3 regions of the Brevundimonas nasdae genome follow, and region 3 is predicted to be linked to each of the others. Evidence: riboswitches for the same ligand, from Rfam matches in the RefSeq annotation. Region 3 holds a riboswitch; each other region holds the start of a gene.
The links. Region 3 has a riboswitch for glycine ahead of gcvT (glycine cleavage system aminomethyltransferase GcvT). Riboswitches for the same ligand answer to the same signal wherever they lie in the genome.
Positions count from the first base shown of each region.

Region 1: it holds a riboswitch for glycine, as region 3 does, so the genes downstream of both, KWG56_RS11855 (L-serine ammonia-lyase) here and gcvT (glycine cleavage system aminomethyltransferase GcvT) in region 3, are expected to answer to the same signal.
Region 2: it holds a riboswitch for glycine, as region 3 does, so the genes downstream of both, KWG56_RS11015 (TonB-dependent receptor domain-containing protein) here and gcvT (glycine cleavage system aminomethyltransferase GcvT) in region 3, are expected to answer to the same signal.

Region 1 covers NZ_CP080034.1:2,427,502-2,434,177, reverse strand. The annotation lists gene KWG56_RS11865 (TonB-dependent receptor plug domain-containing protein) at 1-2,125, shown strand, start outside; gene KWG56_RS11860 (GntR family transcriptional regulator) at 2,316-3,011, shown strand; glycine riboswitch at 3,086-3,173, shown strand; gene KWG56_RS11855 (L-serine ammonia-lyase) at 3,282-4,667, shown strand; gene glyA (serine hydroxymethyltransferase) at 4,682-5,986, shown strand; gene gcvT (glycine cleavage system aminomethyltransferase GcvT) at 5,986-6,676, shown strand, end outside.
Region 2 covers NZ_CP080034.1:2,251,197-2,257,872, reverse strand. The annotation lists gene KWG56_RS11040 (LysR family transcriptional regulator) at 1-203, shown strand, start outside; tRNA gene KWG56_RS11035 (tRNA-Ser) at 274-363, shown strand; gene KWG56_RS11030 (sensor histidine kinase) at 599-1,999, opposite strand; gene KWG56_RS11025 (response regulator) at 1,996-2,658, opposite strand; gene KWG56_RS11020 (ABC transporter substrate-binding protein) at 2,718-3,809, shown strand; glycine riboswitch at 4,017-4,106, shown strand; gene KWG56_RS11015 (TonB-dependent receptor domain-containing protein) at 4,286-6,676, shown strand, end outside.
Region 3 covers NZ_CP080034.1:1,982,256-1,988,931, reverse strand. The annotation lists gene gcvPB (aminomethyl-transferring glycine dehydrogenase subunit GcvPB) at 1-400, opposite strand, end outside; gene gcvPA (aminomethyl-transferring glycine dehydrogenase subunit GcvPA) at 415-1,767, opposite strand; gene KWG56_RS09720 (hypothetical protein) at 1,768-2,271, opposite strand; gene gcvH (glycine cleavage system protein GcvH) at 2,275-2,640, opposite strand; gene gcvT (glycine cleavage system aminomethyltransferase GcvT) at 2,777-3,889, opposite strand; glycine riboswitch at 3,948-4,026, opposite strand; glycine riboswitch at 4,031-4,128, opposite strand; gene KWG56_RS09705 (class 1 fructose-bisphosphatase) at 4,257-5,228, shown strand; gene pncA (bifunctional nicotinamidase/pyrazinamidase) at 5,244-5,876, shown strand; gene KWG56_RS09695 (Y-family DNA polymerase) at 5,880-6,676, opposite strand, start outside.

The DNA.
Region 1 (6,676 bases), 450 kb from region 3:
CGGCATACCCAACTTCATTCAGGCGCCCAACATCCGCTTCAACTGGTCCAACCAGCAGGGCCTGGTCTGGGTCGCAGGGCAGTATCTGTCGCTGACATCGGATGGAACGGGCATCCGGCCTTACGACTTCGGGGCGCTGGGTGATCGAGGCGGTCGCAGCGTTGGCGGCGATGGCGGAAGCTTTGAGCAGTACGACAATCTGAGCATGCCGCTGGAGCGCTATGGCCTGACCAGCAATTTCAACTACCAGATCACGCCGAAGATCCATTTCTTCTTTGAAGGCAACTACATCAAGACCAAGACCCAGTCCTTCTGGCAGCCGGTCGCGGATGATTTCGTCTATGCCTCGCCGTGGTTGACGCTGGATAATCCCTTCATGCCGACCGATCTGCGGGCTGTGCTGACCGCCAATGGCCAGACCGGCACGGAGGTTTACCGCGTCTATGACCAGTTCGGGCGTCGCGGCAGTGTGGCGGACCGGACGCAACAGCAGTTCACCGGAGGCATCGACGGGAAGCTGTCCGGCAGTTGGAAGTACAACCTGTTCGCCGCCTATGGCGAGAACAGCCAGAACACGCTGCTGGTGAATGGCCGCAACCAGACCCGCTGGCTGCAACAGAATGACGTCATCCTGCTGAACGGCGCCCCGGCCTGTCGCAGCGCAGAGGCGCGGGCGCAGGGGTGTGTGCCCTATAACCCGTTCGGGCAGACGACGGGCACGGACGCCGCCATCGCTTACAGCCGCATAGACGAGCCCTATTCCGCCAGCACCCGGCTGAAGACGGTCGGCGGCAGCCTGAGCGGCGACCTGCTGCAACTGCCCGCAGGGCCGGTCGCTTCGGCGATCGGATTTGAATGGCGCGAGGCGAGCGCGGAGACGCATCCTTCCGCGCTGCAGCAGCAGGGGCTGACCTTCTATCCGCAGGAAAGCCCGGTCAGCGGCTCCATCCGCGTGAAGGAGGCCTTCGCCGAACTGAGGGCGCCCCTGATCAGGGACCATGTCCTGATCAACGACCTGCAGATCCAGGCGGCGGGTCGGGTGTCGGACTACAATGTCAACGGAACCCAGTATTCGTGGAATCTTGGCGGCGTCTATTCTCCGGTCGAGGGATTGCGGTTCCGGGTGATGCGGTCGCAGTCGGTGCGGGCGCCGAACGTCTCCGAACTGTTCTCGCCACTGCAGGAAAGCTTCTTCTTCGTCAGCGATCCCTGCGACGTCACTTTGCGGAATCAGTCGGCGACGCGCGAGGCCAACTGCACAGCCTTGGGCATCCCGGCAAACTTCTCGGCGCCCACCAATGGTTCGACCGTTCACGGCCAGATCGGCGGCAACATTCATCTTGAGCCGGAGACTGCCAAGACCTGGACCATCGGTGCGACGCTGGCGACATCGCGTCTGCCCGGCCTGACGGTGACCGTGGACTATTTCGACATCGAAATCACTGACGCCATCGGGGCCATTCCGGTGCAGTCGCTGGTGGACAACTGTGTTGACCTGAACATCTCGCCCGACGCTAACGCCAACTGCGCGGCGGTCACACGCAGTTCGACCACCCACGGCATCACCAATGTCCAGGCGACATCCCTGAACATAGGCAAGTTCACCAGCCGTGGAGTGGACTTCAACCTGAACTACAAATTCGATCTGTCCCGATACGCCTCGACACTGCCGGGGGAGCTGACGCTGAACCTGGCGGGAACCTATCTGGACCGTCTGCGTCAGCTGACGGATGCGGCGGATCCCCTGACCGAAATACGGCTTGAGGGCACTTTGGGGTCGCCGAAGTGGAACGCCATCGCCTCGGCCGTCTATCGCCTGGATGATCTGTCGGTCAGTTGGCGCGCGCGATACCATGGCAGCACCTCGATCTTGAGCGGGATCAGCGTCTCCAACCCGCCGCCTGCTGATCAGTTCGATCGGCCCAATACAGGAACCAAGGTCTTCAATGATCTGTCTGTCGCCTATCAGATCAACGCGAAAACCGACGCCCGCATCACTGTGCAGAACATCTTTGACGTGAAGCCGCCGAACCGCGCCTTCAACATCCACCAGGGCATCTACAACGCTTCCTTCTATGACAACCTGGGGACGTCGATCGTCGGCGCCCTTACCTATCGTTTCTGACGTCGTAATCCGGGTGGGTTTCTTCCGGATCGGGGCTTCGGTCTCGATCCGGTGGAATTTTCCGACAGAGTTTCCTTCTCAACTGATCTGACTGTAGTGTGATATCGATCGTCGCGCATGAGTCCGTCAGGGCGTTGCAGGATGATGGATGGGCAGAGCGCCGTCTCGTCCGGAGAGGTGAGCAGCGGTCATGTCGATAAGTTCAAGCCTTCCTTCCTTCGATCCGCTTGATCGGATGACGTTGCAGGCGCAGGCCTATCAGCAACTGCGCAAGGCGTTGATGGCCGGGGTGTTCAAGCCGGGCACAGTGATCACCATACGCGCCGCCGCCGAGGCGCTGGGCACCAGCCCGATGCCTGTGCGCGCGGCTCTGCAACGGTTGGAGGCGGAAGGCGCGCTGGTCGCGAGGGGCAGCAAGCGCACGCTGGAGATCCCCGCACTGACGCGCGACGAATACCAGGAACTGCGCGACATCCGGGTGCAGCTGGACGGGCTGGCGGCCGAGCGCGCCGCGGCCAACGTGACGCCGGACGAGGTCGATGAGATCGACGCCCTGTGCCGCGCCATGCAGGCGGCGGCTGAGGCGGGAATTCTGGATGACTATGTCCGCACCAACTGGGATTTCCATCTGGCGATCTGCCGGGCAAGCCGCATGGAACGACTGGTCGCCCTGATCGAAAATCTGTGGCTGCGGATCGGCCCCTATGTCCCGCTGATGATGCCGGACCGTGAAAGCATGGTCGCCAGCATGGGCGCGCACTGGAGAGCTGTGGAGGCGCTGCGGGCCAGGGACGGCGTCGCTGCGCGTCAGGCGATAGCCGACGACCTGACAAACTCCGGCGCCAAGCTGATGACGCAATTGGCGCAGGGTGCTGCAGCGGGCTGATCTGAAGCGGTCGCTATGGCTCTTGTCGTTTTCGTGTTGACAGCCCTGCTTGCGGCATGATTTGTGATCACAAAGAACACGACTTGGGAGAGACCGGTTCAACCGGCGCCGAAGGAGCAACCGCCCCGGAAACTCTCAGGCACCAGGGACCAGGTCGTGACATAATTCTGGAAAGAGGCGCCCAGAGCGTCCGCCGACGGGATAACGATCTCAGGCAAACCGACAGAAGGGGCGCAGTTGGACCGGGGAACCGGCCGGGGAAATGCGCCTATGACACTTGCTTCTCATCACGACACAGGTGCGCCCGCGCTCAGCGTGCTCGACCTGTTCACCATCGGCGTAGGGCCTTCCAGTTCGCACACGGTGGGGCCGATGCGTGCTGCGGCCGCATTTGGTGAAGCGGCGCTGCTGGAGGGGCGGCCGACGGCCGTTCGCTGTGAGCTCTACGGATCGCTGGCCCTGACGGGGCGCGGACATGCTACCGATGTCGCGGTCCTGCTGGGGCTGTGTGGCTTGAGGCCGGAAGGGGTTGATCCCGACGCTGTGCCGACGTTGATTGAAGAAATCCGTCGGACGAAAGCGCTGCAACTGGGCGGACAGGTCGCTGTTCCGTTCGACGAGGATCAGCAGCTTGTCTTCCATTTCGGAGAGTTCCTGCCCGGCCATCCCAACGCCATGCGTCTGTCGGCGGACTATGCTGACGGCCGCCGGATCGAACGAACCTATTATTCCATTGGCGGGGGGGCGGTGAGGGAAGAGGGCGGCCATGCGCCGCCGCGTCAGAATGTTCAGGTCGCCCGTCCGTTCACCTCTGGCGCGGATCTGCTGTCAATCGGCGCCGAGACAGGGCTTTCAATCGCTGACATCGTCTGGGGCAATGAAGAAGCCTGGCGTTCGCGCGAGGAAACCGCCGCCTTCATTGACGCCGTCCGGCTGGCCATGCTGGCCTGCATCGAGCGCGGCTATCGCCAGGAAGGCATCCTTCCCGGCGGACTGAACGTCCGCAGGCGGGCCAAGAGCCTGCATGACGCCCTGACGGCGCGTGGGCCGCGCACGGACCCGTCACATGTCTTCGAGTGGGTCAGTCTTTATGCGCTGAGCGTGAACGAAGAGAACGCCGCCGGGGGGCGTGTGGTCACGGCGCCGACCAATGGTGCAGCGGGCGTTCTGCCTGCGGTGATGAAATACTACGAAGCCTTCGTTCCGGGATCGACGCTTGAGGGCAGCCGGACCTTCCTGGTCACGGCCGCCGCAATCGGCTTTCTCTACAAGACCAGAGCCTCGATCTCCGCCGCCGAAATGGGGTGTCAGGGCGAAGTCGGCGTCGCCTGTTCGATGGCCGCAGCGGGTCTGGTGGCCGCACTGGGCGGCACGAACGAGCAGGTCGAAAACGCCGCCGAGATCGGCATGGAGCACAATCTGGGCCTGACCTGTGATCCCATTGGGGGCTTGGTTCAGATCCCCTGCATCGAACGCAACACCATGGGCGCCGTGAAGGCGATCAACGCCGCCTATCTCGCCCTGCAGGGCGATGGAAAGCACGTCGTTTCTCTGGACGCCGTGATCGAGACCATGCGCCAGACGGGCGAGGATATGCGGTCAAAATACAAGGAGACCAGCCTTGGCGGTCTCGCAGTCAACGTCGTCGAATGCTGAGGAGGAGCACCAGAATGTCAGACTTTTTCGCGCGCAACCTGAAGGCGGATTCGGTCATCTATGACGCGATCAATCAGGAGGCCGTTCGCCAGAACAGCCAGATCGAGCTGATCGCAAGCGAGAACATCACGTCGCCTGCGGTGATCGCCGCTCAGGGCAGTGTTCTCACGAACAAATACGCAGAGGGGTATCCCGGAAAACGCTACTATGGCGGGTGCGAATATGTCGACATCGTCGAGCGTGTCGCCATTGAGCGGGCTTGCGAACTGTTCGGCAGCGCCTACGCCAATGTGCAGTCGCATTCCGGCGCGCAGGCGAACGGGGCGGTGCTGATGGCGCTGCTCAAGCCTGGCGATGTCATCCTGGGCATGTCTCTCGACGCGGGGGGGCATCTGACGCACGGCGCCAAGCCGACTCTATCCGGGAAATGGTTCACGCCGGTCCAGTACGGCGTACGTGAGAGTGATGGTCTGATCGACTATGATCAGGTCCAGTCCCTCGCCGAACAGCACCGCCCCAAGCTGATCATCGCAGGGGGGTCGGCGATCCCGCGTCAGATCGATTTCGCGCGGTTCCGCCAGATCGCCGACAGCGTGGAGGCCTATCTGCTGGTGGATATGGCTCACATCGCGGGTCTGGTGGCGGGCGGCCTGCATCCCAGCCCGGTGCCGCATGCCCACATCGTGACCAGCACGACTCACAAGACGCTGCGTGGGCCGCGCGGCGGTCTGATCCTGACGAATGACGAGGTGCTGGCCAAGAAGATCAACTCGGCGGTGTTCCCCGGACTGCAGGGCGGGCCTCTGATGCATGTGATCGCAGGCAAGGCTGTCGCGTTCGGCGAGGCGCTGGACCCCTCCTTCAAGGACTACGCGCAACAGGTGGTGTTGAACGCACGGGCTCTGGGTGCAGCTCTGATCGAGCGGGGCTTTGATTTGGTCACCGGCGGCACAGACACCCATCTGGTGCTGGTTGATCTGCGCTCACGCGACATCAGCGGACGTGAGGCGGAAGTCAGCCTCGAGCACGCCCACCTCACCTGCAACAAGAACGGCATTCCGTTCGACCCGCGTCCGCCTGCGCAGACCAGCGGCATCCGTTTGGGGTCCCCTGCGGGAACCACGCGAGGATTCAAGGAGGCTGAGTTCACCCAGGTCGGTCATCTGATCGCCGACGTACTGGACGCGCTGGTCGACAATCGGGAGGACAACTCGCAGGCAGAGGCCAAGGCGCGGCAAGCGGTTCTGGCGCTGACGGCGGCCTTCCCGGTCTATGGGTTGCAGGCTGGATCCGATGGCGTCATCCCGGAGCTTCTGTGATGGACGGCGAAAGGGGGGAGCCCGGGCGGCGCACGCCGCTCTATGACCTGCATCTGGCCAATGGCGGCAAGATGGTCCAGTTCGCGGGCTATGACTTGCCGGTCCAGTATGCGGCGGGGGTGTTGAAGGAACACCTGCACACACGCGAAGCCGCCGGTCTGTTCGACGTCTCACACATGGGGCAGGTGGAGCTTCGTCCGCGTAGTGGCGATCTCACCGATGTCGCCCAAGCGCTGGAGCGGCTTGTCCCGGCTGATATCGTAAGCTTGTCACCCAGTCGCCAGAGGTACGGCGTCTTCACCAACGCAGCGGGCGGCATTCTGGATGACCTGATGATCGCCAACCTGGGCGACCGCCTCTATCTGGTCGTCAACGCTGCCTGCAAGGCGGATGACATTGAGCATTTGCGGCGGTCTCTGAGCGAGGAGGTCGAAATCGTCGAGCACCCGGATCGGGCGCTTCTGGCGTTGCAGGGGCCGCTGGCGGAGGCCGCACTGTCGCAACTGGGCGACGGCTTCGCGGATCTCGCCTTTATGGGAATCCGTGAGCTGGATGTGGCCGGCGTGCGCTGTACGGTTTCTCGTTCTGGATACACCGGAGAAGATGGGTTCGAGATCGGAATGCCCGGCGAGGCCGCTGTTCATGTGGCCCAGGCCTTGCTCGCCATCGAGGGCGTGAAACCGATCGGCC
Region 2 (6,676 bases), 270 kb from region 3:
CCGCCGACGATATCGTCTCGGGCCGCCTGACTGCCCTGATGCCCGACGCCGTCACCGGCCACCGCCCCATCTACGCCCTGTGGCCCGACTATGCGCCCATGCTGCCCCGCCTGCGCGTCGTCATCGACGCCGCCGCCGCCGCCATCCGTCAGGCGACCGGCGAGGGCGGCCCAACCCCTCAACCCATCGCCAATCTGTCCTAAACCGCCCAATCCGGATTGACGCCGACAATACAGATAGGTAGTGACGCGACCTCGCAGTGACTGGCGACATGGACAGGTGGCGGAGTGGTCGATCGCGCACGCTTGGAAAGCGTGTGTAGGTGAAAGCCTACCGAGGGTTCGAATCCCTCTCTGTCCGCCATTTTTCGGCATGATCTTGAATGCGCGCTGCATTCAAGGTCATGCCCTCTTCGTTTGCAACCCGTGTGCTGAAGTCCTCTCGCTGCGCTTTGGCCCCGGCCGTCGAGACGAGGCAGGTCTCCTGCGAGATGCGGATCCGTTCGGGGGCCGGCAGCTCCTCACCGCGAACCTTGTCCTCCCCCGCCGCCGCCAGCACCCTGTCGCCCGCCGGGCGGCCATAGGGACATGGCCTGATTTCAGGTCGAGGGCGAAGCATCCGGGCTGCTGAACGACAGCCGGACCGCCAGACCCTTGCCCGGTCCGCGACTGGCCAGGCGCAGTTGGCCGGACTGGGCGGTGCTCAGGGCTTCGACGATGGCGAGGCCCAGGCCGGAGCCGGTGGAGCGGTTGGGATTGCTGCGGAAAAAGCGCTCGGTCAGGCTGGGCAGAACCGCGTAGTCGACGCCTTCGCCGTGGTCCCAGACCGTGACGGCGGCGCCCTCGGGGCTGTTCGAGACATGGACGATGACCGGCGCGGCGCCGTGGCGAAAGCCGTTGTCGATCAGGTTCAGCAACTGCTCGACGATCAGGTCTTGCGAGCCCCGAACCTCGACGGTTTCGAGCGGCAGTCTGAGCCGCAGCGCGCCGGGCGTCAGCGGGTGTCGGTCGGCAAAGACCTGATAGGCCTTTCTGACGGCGCGGCCCAGGTCGGCGGTCGCGTCCGAATGGGCGGTGTCCGCGCGGGCGGTGGACAGCAGCTGGTTGATCAGATGGGTCATGCTGGCGGCGGCCGATTGCGAGTCCGTCAGCAGCCTCTGCTCCGTCCGGGTCCAGGGGCGTTTGGACGCCGCCAGCAGATCCAGGTTGGCCGCCATCACCGCCAGCGGCGTCCGCAGCTGGTGCGAGGCGTCGGCGGCGAACCGGTGCATCCCCGACGTCGACCGCTCCAGCCCCGCCAGCAGGGCGTTGAACGCGGTCAGAACCGGCGTCAGCTCGCGCGGGGCCAGGGTGACGGCGGCGGGGGCGAAATCCGTGGTGCTCGACGACGACCGCGCCGCCAGTTCATCGACCAGCCGCCTGAGCGAGTTCAGGCCCCATTGCAGGGCGGGCCAGATCAGCAAGGCCGCCAGCACCACCAGCAGGCCGGGCAGAAGAAGCAGGCTGCCGTACAGTTCGTGCAGGCTGGCCCGGCGGGAATCCAGGCTCTGGGCGACCGAAACGACCACCGGGGCGGTGCGGCCCGGTATCATGACGGTTTGCTGGGCCATGCGGACCGGCACGCCGCGCACCGTCAGGTTGGCGAAGACCGGCCGTTCGGTGTTGGCGGTCTTCAGCGTCGGCAGTTCGTGATAGCCGGTGACCATGCGGTCGCCCTCGCGGATGCCGTAGAAGACGGCGTCGCGTTCCGGCGTGTCCAGCAGGGCAAGGGACCAGGGCGCCACGTCCACGGTCACGCCCTGATCGTCCAGAGAGACGCTTTGCAGAATGGTCTGCATGGCGCCGGCCAGCAGGCGGTCGGACGTACGCTCCACCACCCGGTGCGCGGTCCAGGCGCCCACGCCCAGCAGCACGATGGCGAACACCGTCAGGGGCACGACCTGGGCGATCAGCAGGCGGTTGACCAGGCTGTGCGAGGTTTTGCTCGGCGCCCGCGTCATGGGTCGAGGCGATAGCCGCGTCCGCGGATGTTGGTGATGGCGGGGCCGTCAGGCTGCAGCTTGCGGCGCAGGCGGCCGACGTGGATCTCCAGCGCATTCAGCGAAGGCGCTTCGTCCTGGGTGAAGACCTCTGCGGCCAGCATGTCGCGGTCCACCACCTGTCCGACGCGTGACGCCAGCACCTTGAGCGCCGCCCATTCGCGCGGGCGCAACGCCAGTTCGCGGTCGCCGACCTGTGCGCGGCCCGCCTGCCAGTCGCAGACCAGCGAGCCGATGACGACGGAGCCAGCCGCCTGTCCCTGGCGGCGCCGCACGATGGCGCGCAGGCGCGCGATCAGTTCCACGGGGGCGAAGGGCTTGACCAGATAGTCGTCGGCCCCGAGGTCCAGCCCCGCCACCCGGTCGCCCAGGGCGTCGCGGGCCGTCAGCATCAGGATCGGCGTGGTCGAGCCGCGACGGCGCAGGGCGGCCAGAATCTCGAACCCGTCGATGTCGGGCAGGCCGATGTCGAGGATGGCGGCGTCGAAATCCTCGGTCTGCTCAAGCCTCAGGGCTTCGGCGCCCTGGTCGGTGCAGCGTGGCTCAAACCCCGCACTGCGCAGGCTGGCGTCCAGAGAATGTTGAAGCGCCTTGTCATCCTCGACGACGAGTATTCTCATGGGGTCACAGATGCGGGGAGCGGGGACATGGGCGCCACAATAGCGAGAAAGCCGAAGTGGTGAAGGCGTGGGGTCTGTTCGCCGTGATCTTCGCCGCCGCCTTCGCCCTGACCGCCTGCGGACGCGAGCCGGAGGGGGCGGGCACCGCGCCCCACATCCGCTGGCGGGCCGAGCAGGAAGGCGCGCTGCTGATCCGCACCAACACCAGCATGCTGGGGCCGGTGATCGACGCCTTTCGGGCGCGGTATCCCAAGGTGGAGATCCGTCTGGAGGACATGAACTCCACCATGCTGGCCAGCAATGTGGTGTCGGATGTGCTGGCCGGACGGCCGGGCGCGGACCTGGTCTGGAGCTCCGCGATGGACGTGCAGATCAAGCTGATCAACGACGGCTATGCCCAGACCTACAGGTCGCCCCACCGGCGCGCCATGCCCGACGGCATGGTCTGGCGCGATCAGGGGTTCGGCATCACGGCCGAGCCGGTGGTCTTCGCCTACAACCGTCGCCTGCTGCCGCCTGCGCTGACGCCGAACAGCCATGCGGACCTGATCCGGCTGCTGGAAGCCCGGCCTGAAATCTTCGACGGTCGCCTGGCGGTCTATGATGCCGAGCAGAGCGGCGTGGCCCTGATGCAGTTGTCGTCGGACACCCAGATCTATCCCGACGCCTGGCGGATGATGGAGGCCCTGGGCCGCCGCAAGCCCCGTCTCGACACCTCGGGGCAGCGGATGATGTGGCGGCTGGCGACGGGACAGACCCTGTTCGTATTCAACATGAACCAGTCCTATGGGCGGATCTGGGTCAGGGACCACCCCGACATCGCCCTGGTCACGCCCACGGACTACCACCTGCTGATTTCGCGGGTCGCCTTTATCCCGCGCAATGCGGCCCATCCGAATGCGGCGCGGCTTTTTCTGGATTTCCTGCTATCGCGCGAAGGTCAGGCGGCGGTCGCCAAGGCGGGCATGAGACCGGCGCGGGATGACGTTGATCCGGCGCTGCGTCCATCGCCGCCCGGCGCGCGTCCCATTCGGGTGGGGCCGGGCCTGTTGGCCAATCTGGATCATGAGCGTCGCGAGAAGCTGCTGGGCCGCTGGCGTGCGGCCATGGAGGGGGCGCCGCGCGCGCCGCTGGATCCGCACGCGCCCTGAGGGTTTCCTGTGGATAACTTCTGATCATGCAAAGGCCGCATTTCTGTCACGACGCCGTCACGTCCGGGCGCTGGACGGTTTTGGGCCTTATGCTGAAGCCTCTGCTGCGACCGAAAGTGGAATAATATTCTATATATCGGTGTTTTGTGGGCTTTAAAACGCAAAAACGCGACGTTTGACAGCAGGTCTCTGCGATATCTTACTGGCGATCGCAGCTCGGGAGAGTTCGGACACTTCCCCGACGCCGAAGGCGCAACCGCCCCGGAAACGCTCAGGCAAACGGACCGAGCTGCACGATGAACGCTGGAGAGCAGGGCGACCCGAGGGGGGTGCGGCCTTCGCCGAAGGAGCAAGGGCCGATGGCCTGAAACTCTCAGGCACGAAGACAGCGGGGGTGAAATGGCGCCGTCAGAGCGCCGAACCGCATCGGACTTCCCTGGGAGGGGACGTCGCCGCCGTCCATGAGGAATCTCGTCTTGTCTCGCTTGAACACCCGCCTGATCAGCTGCAGCAGCGCCATCGCCCTGTTGTCCTGCGCCGGAGCCGCACTGGCCCAGACCGCAGAACCCGCCCCGGAACAGACCGCATCCGTCAGCGACATCGTCGTCACCGGCTCGCGCATCGACCGCGCCGGCTTTGAAGCCCCGACCCCGACCGTGCGCCTGACGGCCGAAGACCTGTCGGTCGGCGCCCGTCCCAACATCGCTGCCGCGCTGAACGACATGCCCCAGTTCCGCGCCACCACCTCGCCCCAGACGACCGGCACCAACACCGGCGCGGGCAATGCGCCCGTGGACCTGCGCGGCCTGGGCATCAGCCGCACCCTGGTGCTGATCGACGGTCGCCGCGTCTCCAGCGAAAACGACCTGAACAGCATCCCGTCGGTTCTGGTGAAGAGCGTCGACGTCGTGACCGGCGGCGCCTCGGCGGCCTGGGGCTCGGGCGCTGTGGCAGGCGTGGTCAACGTCGGCATCGACCGCAACTTCACCGGCGGCAAGCTGGGCGCCGAATACGGCATCTCGTCCTATGACGACGCCGAGCAGGTGCGTTACGAGGGCGCTTGGGGGCGTGGTTTCGCCGATGGGCGCGGCCACTTCGTCATCGGCGGCGAATATCTGAACAACGACGGCGTGATCCCGAAGAACTCGCGCCCGAACATCGGCCGCTGGGCGACCGTCAACGGCGCGCTGACGCCGAACGTCGGCATGGCCGATGCGGCCTACGGCGGCCTGATCCTGTCGGGCGTCAACAACGGCAAGGTCTTCAACCCGGACGGCACGCTGCGTCCGTTCAACTTCGGTACGAAGAGCGGCTCCAACACCGTCGGCGGCGAAGGCCCGTCCAACGATGACCTGAGCCCGCTGGTCACGCCGCAGCAGCGCTACACCGCCATGGCCAGCGCGACTTATGAGGTCAGCGACACCCTGCGCGTCACCGCCGACATCCGCCACTCGCGGATGTGGAACAACTACATCTGGTTCGGCGACCACGACCGTGGCGACCTGACCATCGGCATCGACAACGCCTTCCTGTCGCCCGCCATCCGCAGCGCCATGGCGGCTGCAGGCGAGACCAGCTTCAAGTTCGGCCGCTTCAACTCGGACCTGTCGTATTCGACCATCGACTTCGAGCGTCTGACGACCCAGGCCACCCTGGCGGTGGACGGCGAGTTCGGCCGTAACTGGCGCTGGGGCGCCTACTACAGCCACGGCGAGTTCGAGAACAACATCGACACTCCAGGCTTCCTGCTGAAGACCCAGTTCGCCAACGCCGTGGACAGCGTCATCGACCCGGTGTCGGGCAAGCCGGTCTGCCGCGTCACCCTGACCAACGCCAACTCGGGCTGCGTGCCGATCAATCTGTTCGGCCTGGGTTCGCCGTCGCAGGAAGCCATCGACTATGTCACCGGCACGCCGCAGCAGCGCGCCACGACCAAGCTGGATTCGGTCGGTTTCAGCCTGCGCGGCGAGCCCGTCACCCTGCCGGCGGGTGATGTCTCGGTGGCCTTCGGCTTCGAAGCCCGCAAGGAATCGCTGAAGCAGACCGTCAGCGAACTGGACGCCGCCAAGGCGTTCAAGACCTTCAGCTTCTCGGCCATGGCGGGTGATTTCACCGTCAAGGAGGCCTTTGCCGAAGTCCTGGTGCCGATCGTTCGCGATCTGCCGATCCTGAATAATCTTCAGTTCAACGCGGCTGCCCGTATCTCCGACTACGACACAACTGGCTCGATCTGGTCGTGGAAGGTCGGCGCCACGAACGAGTTCTTCCCCGGCTTCCGCGGCCGGATCACCCAGTCGCGTGACATCCGTTCGGCCAACCTGTCGGAACTCTTCACGACGACGACCATCGGCTACAACTGGATCAACGATCCGGCCAAGAACGGCGCCAACGTCTATGTGTTGAACAATGGCGGCGGCAACCCGAACCTGCTGCCGGAAACGGCGGACACCCTGACCCTGGGCGTCACCTATGCGCCGCCTTCGATCCCGGGCCTGAACCTGTCGCTGGACTATTACAGCATCAAGATCGACGACGTGATCACGACGATCGCGCCGCAGGATCTGGTGAACCGCTGCAACTCGGGCAATACGGCCCTGTGCGCCAAGATCGAGCGTGACGCGGGCGGCAACCTGGTCCGCACCATGTCCACCTTCGTGAACCTGGCCAAGTATCAGACGGACGGCGTGGACGCCGAGGTGTCCTATTCGTCGGCGGCTGATCTGTGGGTGCCTGGCGCCACGGGTCGTCTGAAGATGCGTCTGGTCGGCACCTGGGTGAACAGCCTGACCACCGACGACGGCATCACCGAGATCGAATATGTGAAGTCGCAGGGCTATTCGTTCGGTCTGGGCGTGCCCAAGCTGCGC
Region 3 (6,676 bases):
CCTGAACCGTCGAAATCGGCTGCAGCGGATGGATGTCCGAGAAACCGGCCAGACGCGCCATCTTCTCGTTCAGGCGCGGGTTGTGCTTCATCGTGCACGACCCCAGCGGATAGATGGCCAGGTCGATGGCGTGGTTCTTCTGGCTCAGGCGCACGTAGTGGCGCATGGCCTCGGGCTCGGACAGGCCGGGCAGGCCGATCGGATCCTTGCGGACCAGGTCGCCTAGGTCCGACGCATCGGTCTTGGGCTCCGGCAGATCGACGCCGGTCTTGCCCCAGCCGTCGCCCTCAAAGATCAGGGCTTCATTCTGCAACAGGCCGCGACCGCCGGTCAGGGTGGCAGGCTTGGAATCGACCTGGTTCGGGGCGGTCGGGCGGCCGACAGTGTTCATCGTGCTCATTGTTCTGTCTCCGCTCAGGCCGCCAGCACCGTGGCGAGCGCTTTCGCCAGGAACTTGATGTCATGATCCAGGGTGGTCTCGGTCGCCGCGACCAGCAGGACGTCGTCCAGACCCGCGTCGGGCGCCAGACGGCTGTAGGGGACGCCCGCCAGCACATGATGACCGGCCAGGGTGTCCACCACCTCGGCGGCCTTTTTGCCCTTGGGCAGACGGATCGCGAACTCGTTGAAGAAGCGCGGCGTCAGCACCTCCACGCCCGGAATGGCGGCCAGGGCGTCGCGGGTGGCGACGGCCTTCTCGTGGTTCAGCAGGGCCAGTTTGCGCAGGCCCGTCTCGCCCAACAGGCTCATGTGGATGGTGAAGGCCAGGGTGCAGAGGCCAGAGTTGGTGCAGATGTTCGAGGTCGCCTTGTCGCGGCGGATGTGCTGTTCGCGCGTCGACAGGGTCAGGACGAAGCCGCGCTCGCCGTCGGCGTCCACGGTCTCGCCGGTCAGGCGGCCCGGCATCTGGCGGATCAGCTTTTCGCGCGTGGCGAACAGGCCGACATAGGGGCCGCCGAAGTTCAGGGCGTTGCCGATCGACTGGCCTTCGGCCGCGACGATGTCGGCGCCCATTTCGCCGGGCGATTTCAGCAGGCCCATGGACACGGCTTCCGTCACCACGACGATCAGCAGGGCGCCCGCGGCGTGGGCGGCCTCGGCGATCTTGGTCACGTCGGTGGCGGTGCCGAAGACGTTGGGCGTCTGGACGACGACGCAGGCGGTGTCCGGGCCGATCTGGTCGATGACGGCGGCTTCGGCGTCGAACGCCGGGGCCAGCGCCTGCGTCTCCACGCCGACGGCGTGAACCACGGTCTCGGTCGCCTTGACGTAGTGGGGGTGGACGCCGCCCGAGATCACCGCCTTGTTGCGGCGGGTCACGCGCGTGGCCATCAGCACGCCCTCGGCCATGGCGGTCGAACCATCATAGAGGGACGCGTTGGCGACCGGCATGCCGGTCAGGTTCGCAACCTGGGTCTGGAACTCGTACAGGTACTGTAGCGTGCCCTGCGCGATTTCCGGCTGATAGGGGGTGTAGCTGGTCAGGAACTCCGACCGCTGGATCACATGGTCCACCGTCGCCGGCACGTGGTGCTTGTAGGCCCCTGCGCCGCAGAAGAAGGGCACGGCGCCGGCGGTCGCATTCTTGGCGGCCATGGCGGACAAGGCGCGCTCGACCTCCAGTTCGCCCGCGACGCGGGGCAGGTCCACAGGCCCGTCCAGACGCGCGCTCTCGGGCACGTCGACAAACAGGTCGTCGATGGATTTCGCGCCGATGGCGGCGAGCATCGCCGTGCGGTCGTCGGGCGTCAGGGGGAGGTAGCGCATCTAGACAGCTTTTCCGAAAAGGAAGTCAGTGATTGAAAAACCCGGCTTGGCTCTGGCTGGGGTGCGTGAAGGCGAGGACTGCGGACGGCTCGGCGTGGTGCTGCGGTTGTTTCGAAGGCCTTTCAACAGATCGGTGAGCGCATCGGCGTCCTCGACCTCCCGGAGCTCGACTTCGTACATCAGGGGTGTGCGGGGCTCGCCCACATTGCCCGCAGGGCGCACCAACAATCTCCCGCCAGGACCATCCAGCATGAAGCTGTTGGTGCGCCGCAGAACGGCCAGCAGCGCGGCAGCGATGGCTGGCGTTAGAACCGGGTATTCCGCCAGCATCCCGTCCGGGGCGTCTTCTCCGAACATATACAGCAACGCGCCGTCGCTTAGCCGAATCTCCGCTTCCAGCCCGGTCCGCTCCGCCCCGCAGTCGGCCAGCGCCGCCTCGACCAACTGGCTCAGGCCAGGTTGCGAAGGCGTCGTGGTCGCGTGGGTGAAGCAGACCGTGAACACGGCTTACAGCGTGGCCAGGAAGGCGTCGTAGGCGGCCTGATCCATCAGGCCGTCCAGCTGCGAGGCGTCCGAGATCTTGATCTTGGCGAACCAGCCATCGGCTTCGGCGGCGGCGTTGACGGTCTCCGGGGCGGTCGACAGCACGTCGTTGGCCTCGACCACTTCGCCCGAGACGGGGGCATAGACGTCCGACGCCGCCTTGACGCTTTCGACCACGGCGAAGCTGTCGCCCTTGGCGAAGGTCTTGCCGACTTCCGGCACCTCGACGAACACCACGTCGCCCAGAGCCTCAGCCGCGTGCTTGGAAATGCCGACCGTGGCGATATCGCCGTCGACGCTGACCCACTCGTGATCCTTGGTGAAATGCATCTTGCTTCTCCTAAAGCCTTCATCCTCGGGCTTGACCCGAGGATCGGATGTTGTGCTGTCCGTGCGCCTATGTCTTCGCACGAGCGGTTGATCGCCCGGCCCTCGGGTCAAGCCCGAGGGTGACGGACAGAGAGGGTTACGCCTTCGGCTTGCGGTAATAGCGTTGCGCCACGAACGGCATGGCGATGACTTCGGCGGCGGCGGGTTTGCCGCGAACCAGAACCTTCAGTTCCGTGCCCAGTTCCGCAAAGGCGGGCGGCACGAAGCCCATGGCGATGTTCTTGCCCAGGCTGGGGGAGGGGCCGCCCGAGGTGACCTTGCCGATGATGTTTCCGTCGGCGTCGGCGATCTCGGCGCCTTCGCGGGCTGGGGCGCCTTCCTTGACGTGCAGGCCGACGCGGACGCGCGACGGACCCTCGGCTAGTTGCTTCAGGATGATGTCGGCGCCGTTGAAGTCTGCGCGTTCCTTGCGCGACTTGGACAGGGCGAAGGTCAGCGCGCCTTCGACCGGCGTGGTCGCGGCGTCGATGTCGTGGCCGTGCAGCGGCAGGCCAGCTTCGAGCCGCAGGCTGTCGCGGGCGCCCAGGCCGATCGGCTTGACGCGGGCGTCTTCCAGCAGGGTGTTCCAGATGCGCTCGGCCTGATCCGCTGGGACCGAAATCTCATAGCCGTCTTCGCCGGTGTAGCCCGAGCGCGAGACATAGCAGTCGGCGCCGAACAGCATCAGGCGGGCCGTCTCCATGAAGCCCATCTCGGCCAGCACCGGCTCATGGGCCGACATCAGCTCGGCGGCCTCCGGGCCCTGGATGGCGATCAGGGCGCGGTCCAGAACCGTCAGCTTGGCGTCGCCTTCCAGATTGGCGTTCCAGAAGGCGAAATCCTCGTCCTTGTTGCCGGCGTTGACGACGACGAACAGGCCGTCATGGTCGGGGCGGCCCGCCATCAGGTCGTCGATGATGCCGCCGTCCTTGTTCAGCAGCAGGGTGTATTTCTGCTTGCCCGCCTTCAGGATCTCATAGTCGCCGGGGACGAAGCGCTGGAACTGCGCCGTGGCGTCCGCGCCGGTGATCTTGCACTGGCCCATGTGCGATACGTCGAACAGGCCGACATGTTCGCGGGTCCAGCGGTGTTCGGCCAGAACGCCTTCATACTGGACCGGCATGTCATAGCCGCTGAAACCCACCATGCGGGCGCCTAAGCGCCGGTGCGCGGCGTTCAGCGGCGTGGTCTTGAGAGCTTGGTCGGTCATGGTTCAGACTTTCGCGGTCGCGTGTTGTGGCGGAGCTTCGCCGCCGTCCTCGCGCCCCCGCTGTCCTGAAGCCTGAGAGATTCCGGCGTTTCCGCCTTGCTCCGTCGGCGCGCCCGTAAAAGAGCGGCTTTCCAGCGTCCGTATGCTATCGCGGTCCGTTTGCCTGAGCGTTTCCGGGGCGGTTGCGCCTTCGGCGTCGAGCCTGATTTCCCAGCCCCGAACTCTCCCGCGAGAGCGACCGACCTAAGCCATCGAGTCAGGCCTCAAGTCAAGCGTCGCCAGTGCATCAGAGGTCTGACAGAGCTTGCCCCGCGCGTCCTGTGCGGCCATGAGTGCGCGACGCCCAACAACCTACGGGAAAGCCTCCATGTCCGCCGACCGCCTTCGTCTCGACGACCACATCGCCGCGCTGGAGGCGCCGCAGGGACTGAAATCTGTCCTGACCGTGATCGCCGCAACCTGCGCCCAGATCAGCGACGTGGTGGCGGGCGGCGCCCTGGTCGGCGCACTGGGCGCATCGGGCCAGATCAACGTCCAGGACGAGGAGCAGAAGAAGCTGGACGTCATCACCGACGACATGCTGACCCAGGCGCTTCTGGCCTGTCCCGCCATCGCCGGCGTCGCATCCGAGGAAAAGGATCAGGTCGAGCCCGCCTCCAATCCGGCCGGTGAATATCTGGCCCTGTTCGACCCGCTGGACGGTTCGTCCAACATCGACATCAATGCGCCGGTCGGCACCATCGTCTCGGTGCTGAAGTCGGCGACCCCGACGCCGGTCGAGGCCGATTTCCTGCAGACAGGCCGCCATCAGGTCGCCGCCGTCTATGCCGTCTATGGCCCCCAGACCATGCTGGTGCTGACGACGGGCGACGGCGTGAAGGGTTTCACCCTGTCCAACGACGGCCAGTGGTTGCTGACCCACGACGACATCACGATTTCGCCGGATACCAAGGAGTTCGCGATCAACGTCTCCAACCAGCGTCACTGGGCCGAGCCGGTCCAGCGCTATCTGGACGGCGTGCTGCAGGGGGCGGAGGGGCCGCGCGGCAAGAACTTCAACATGCGCTGGGTCGCGGCCATGGTCGCCGATGTCCACCGCATCCTGATGCGCGGCGGCGTCTTCCTCTATCCGTGGGACAAGCGCGAGCCGAACAAGCCGGGCAAGCTGCGCCTGATGTACGAAGGCAATCCGATGGCCCTGCTTGTCGAACAGGCGGGCGGCAAGGCGACCACCGACGGCGTCCAGCCCATCCTCGACGTTCAGCCGACCCAGTTGCACCAGCGCATTCCCGTCGCCCTGGGCTCGGCCAACGAAATCGACGCCTTCGCGAGCGCCTGAACCGGAGCCTGAGCCATGATCATCGGTCCCGCCGACGCCCTTCTGGTCATCGACCCGCAGAACGACTTCTGCGAGGGCGGCGCGCTGGCGGTCGCGGGCGGGGCGTGGATCATGCCGCTGATCAACCAGTTGGCGGAACGGTTCGACAAGGTGATCGCGACGCAGGACTGGCATACGTCGGATCAGATATCCTTCGCCTCCAACCACCCCGGCGCGACGCCCTTCACCGAGATTGAGGTCGCCTATGGCCGCCAGATGCTGTGGCCGGATCATTGCCTGCAGGGTTCAGCCGGGGCCGACTTCCACCCCGATGTGAAGCCGACCATCGACCGCGCCCTGGCCGTGGTCCGCAAGGGCTATAATCCGGCGGTCGACAGCTACTCCGGCTTCTTCGAGAACGACCGCCAGACCCGGACGGGCCTTGCGGGCCTGCTGCGTGATCTGGGTGTGCAAAGGGTCTTTCTGGCGGGTCTGGCCTTTGACTACTGCGTTCGTTTCACCGCCGAGGACGCCGTGCGCGAAGGGTTCGAGGCCATCGTCATCACCGACGCCAGCCGCGCCATTGCGCCCGATACTGAAGCGGCGGCGCACGACAGCTTCCGGGCGCGGGGCGTGACGGAGATCGAAGCGGCGACGCTGCTCGCCTAGCCCTCACTCCCAGAAATCCTCCGCATCGGGAATCCGCGTAAAGGCGATCTTCGCGCCGATATAGTCCGGCAGACCCGCGTTCGGGCCGATGCTGACCGTGTCCTTGCCATAGCGGCGGTTCAGCGCGTCCAAGGCTTGGGACAGTTTTAGCGACCGCGCCGTGCCCCCCTGGTCAGGGCCGGAATCAAACAGGTCTGTCTCGAAGGCGCCGCTGGGTTTCAGCTTGTGGACCCCGACCCCGACATAGCTCAGTCGCCCGGCCTCAAACTCGGGCTCGACCCTGCGCCACAGACTGTCCAGCGCGGCCAGCAGGGCGAAGGTGTCCTGGGTCGGGGCGACGGCGCAGGTCAGGCCCGCCGTGTCCCAGCCGCGTCTGGCGCCCTTTGGCCCCATGTCCAGATGCAGGCTGACCACCGCCCCCGTCAGCCCCATCCGCCGCAGCCGCGCCCCGCATTTGACCATCAGCCGCCGGGCGACCGCGCGCGCCTTTTCCGGTGTGCGCATCTGCGCCGCCAGAACATGGCTGTGACTGATGGAGGCGGGGGGCTTTTCCGGCGTCGGTTCGCTGTCCAGACCGTGCAGGCCGCGCCAGATGCGTTCGCCCTCGATGCTGTTCCAGACGGCGCGGGCCTGTTTGGCGCCCATGTCCCACAGACCCGCCGTGTCCGTCACGCCCGCCGCCGCCAGCCGCTCGCGCATCCGCGATCCTATGCCCGGATAGGTCGACAGCGGCAGGTGCAGGATGGAGCCGGGCAGTTCATTGGCCCGCAGGATCGTCAGCCCGTCCGGCTTCTTCATCC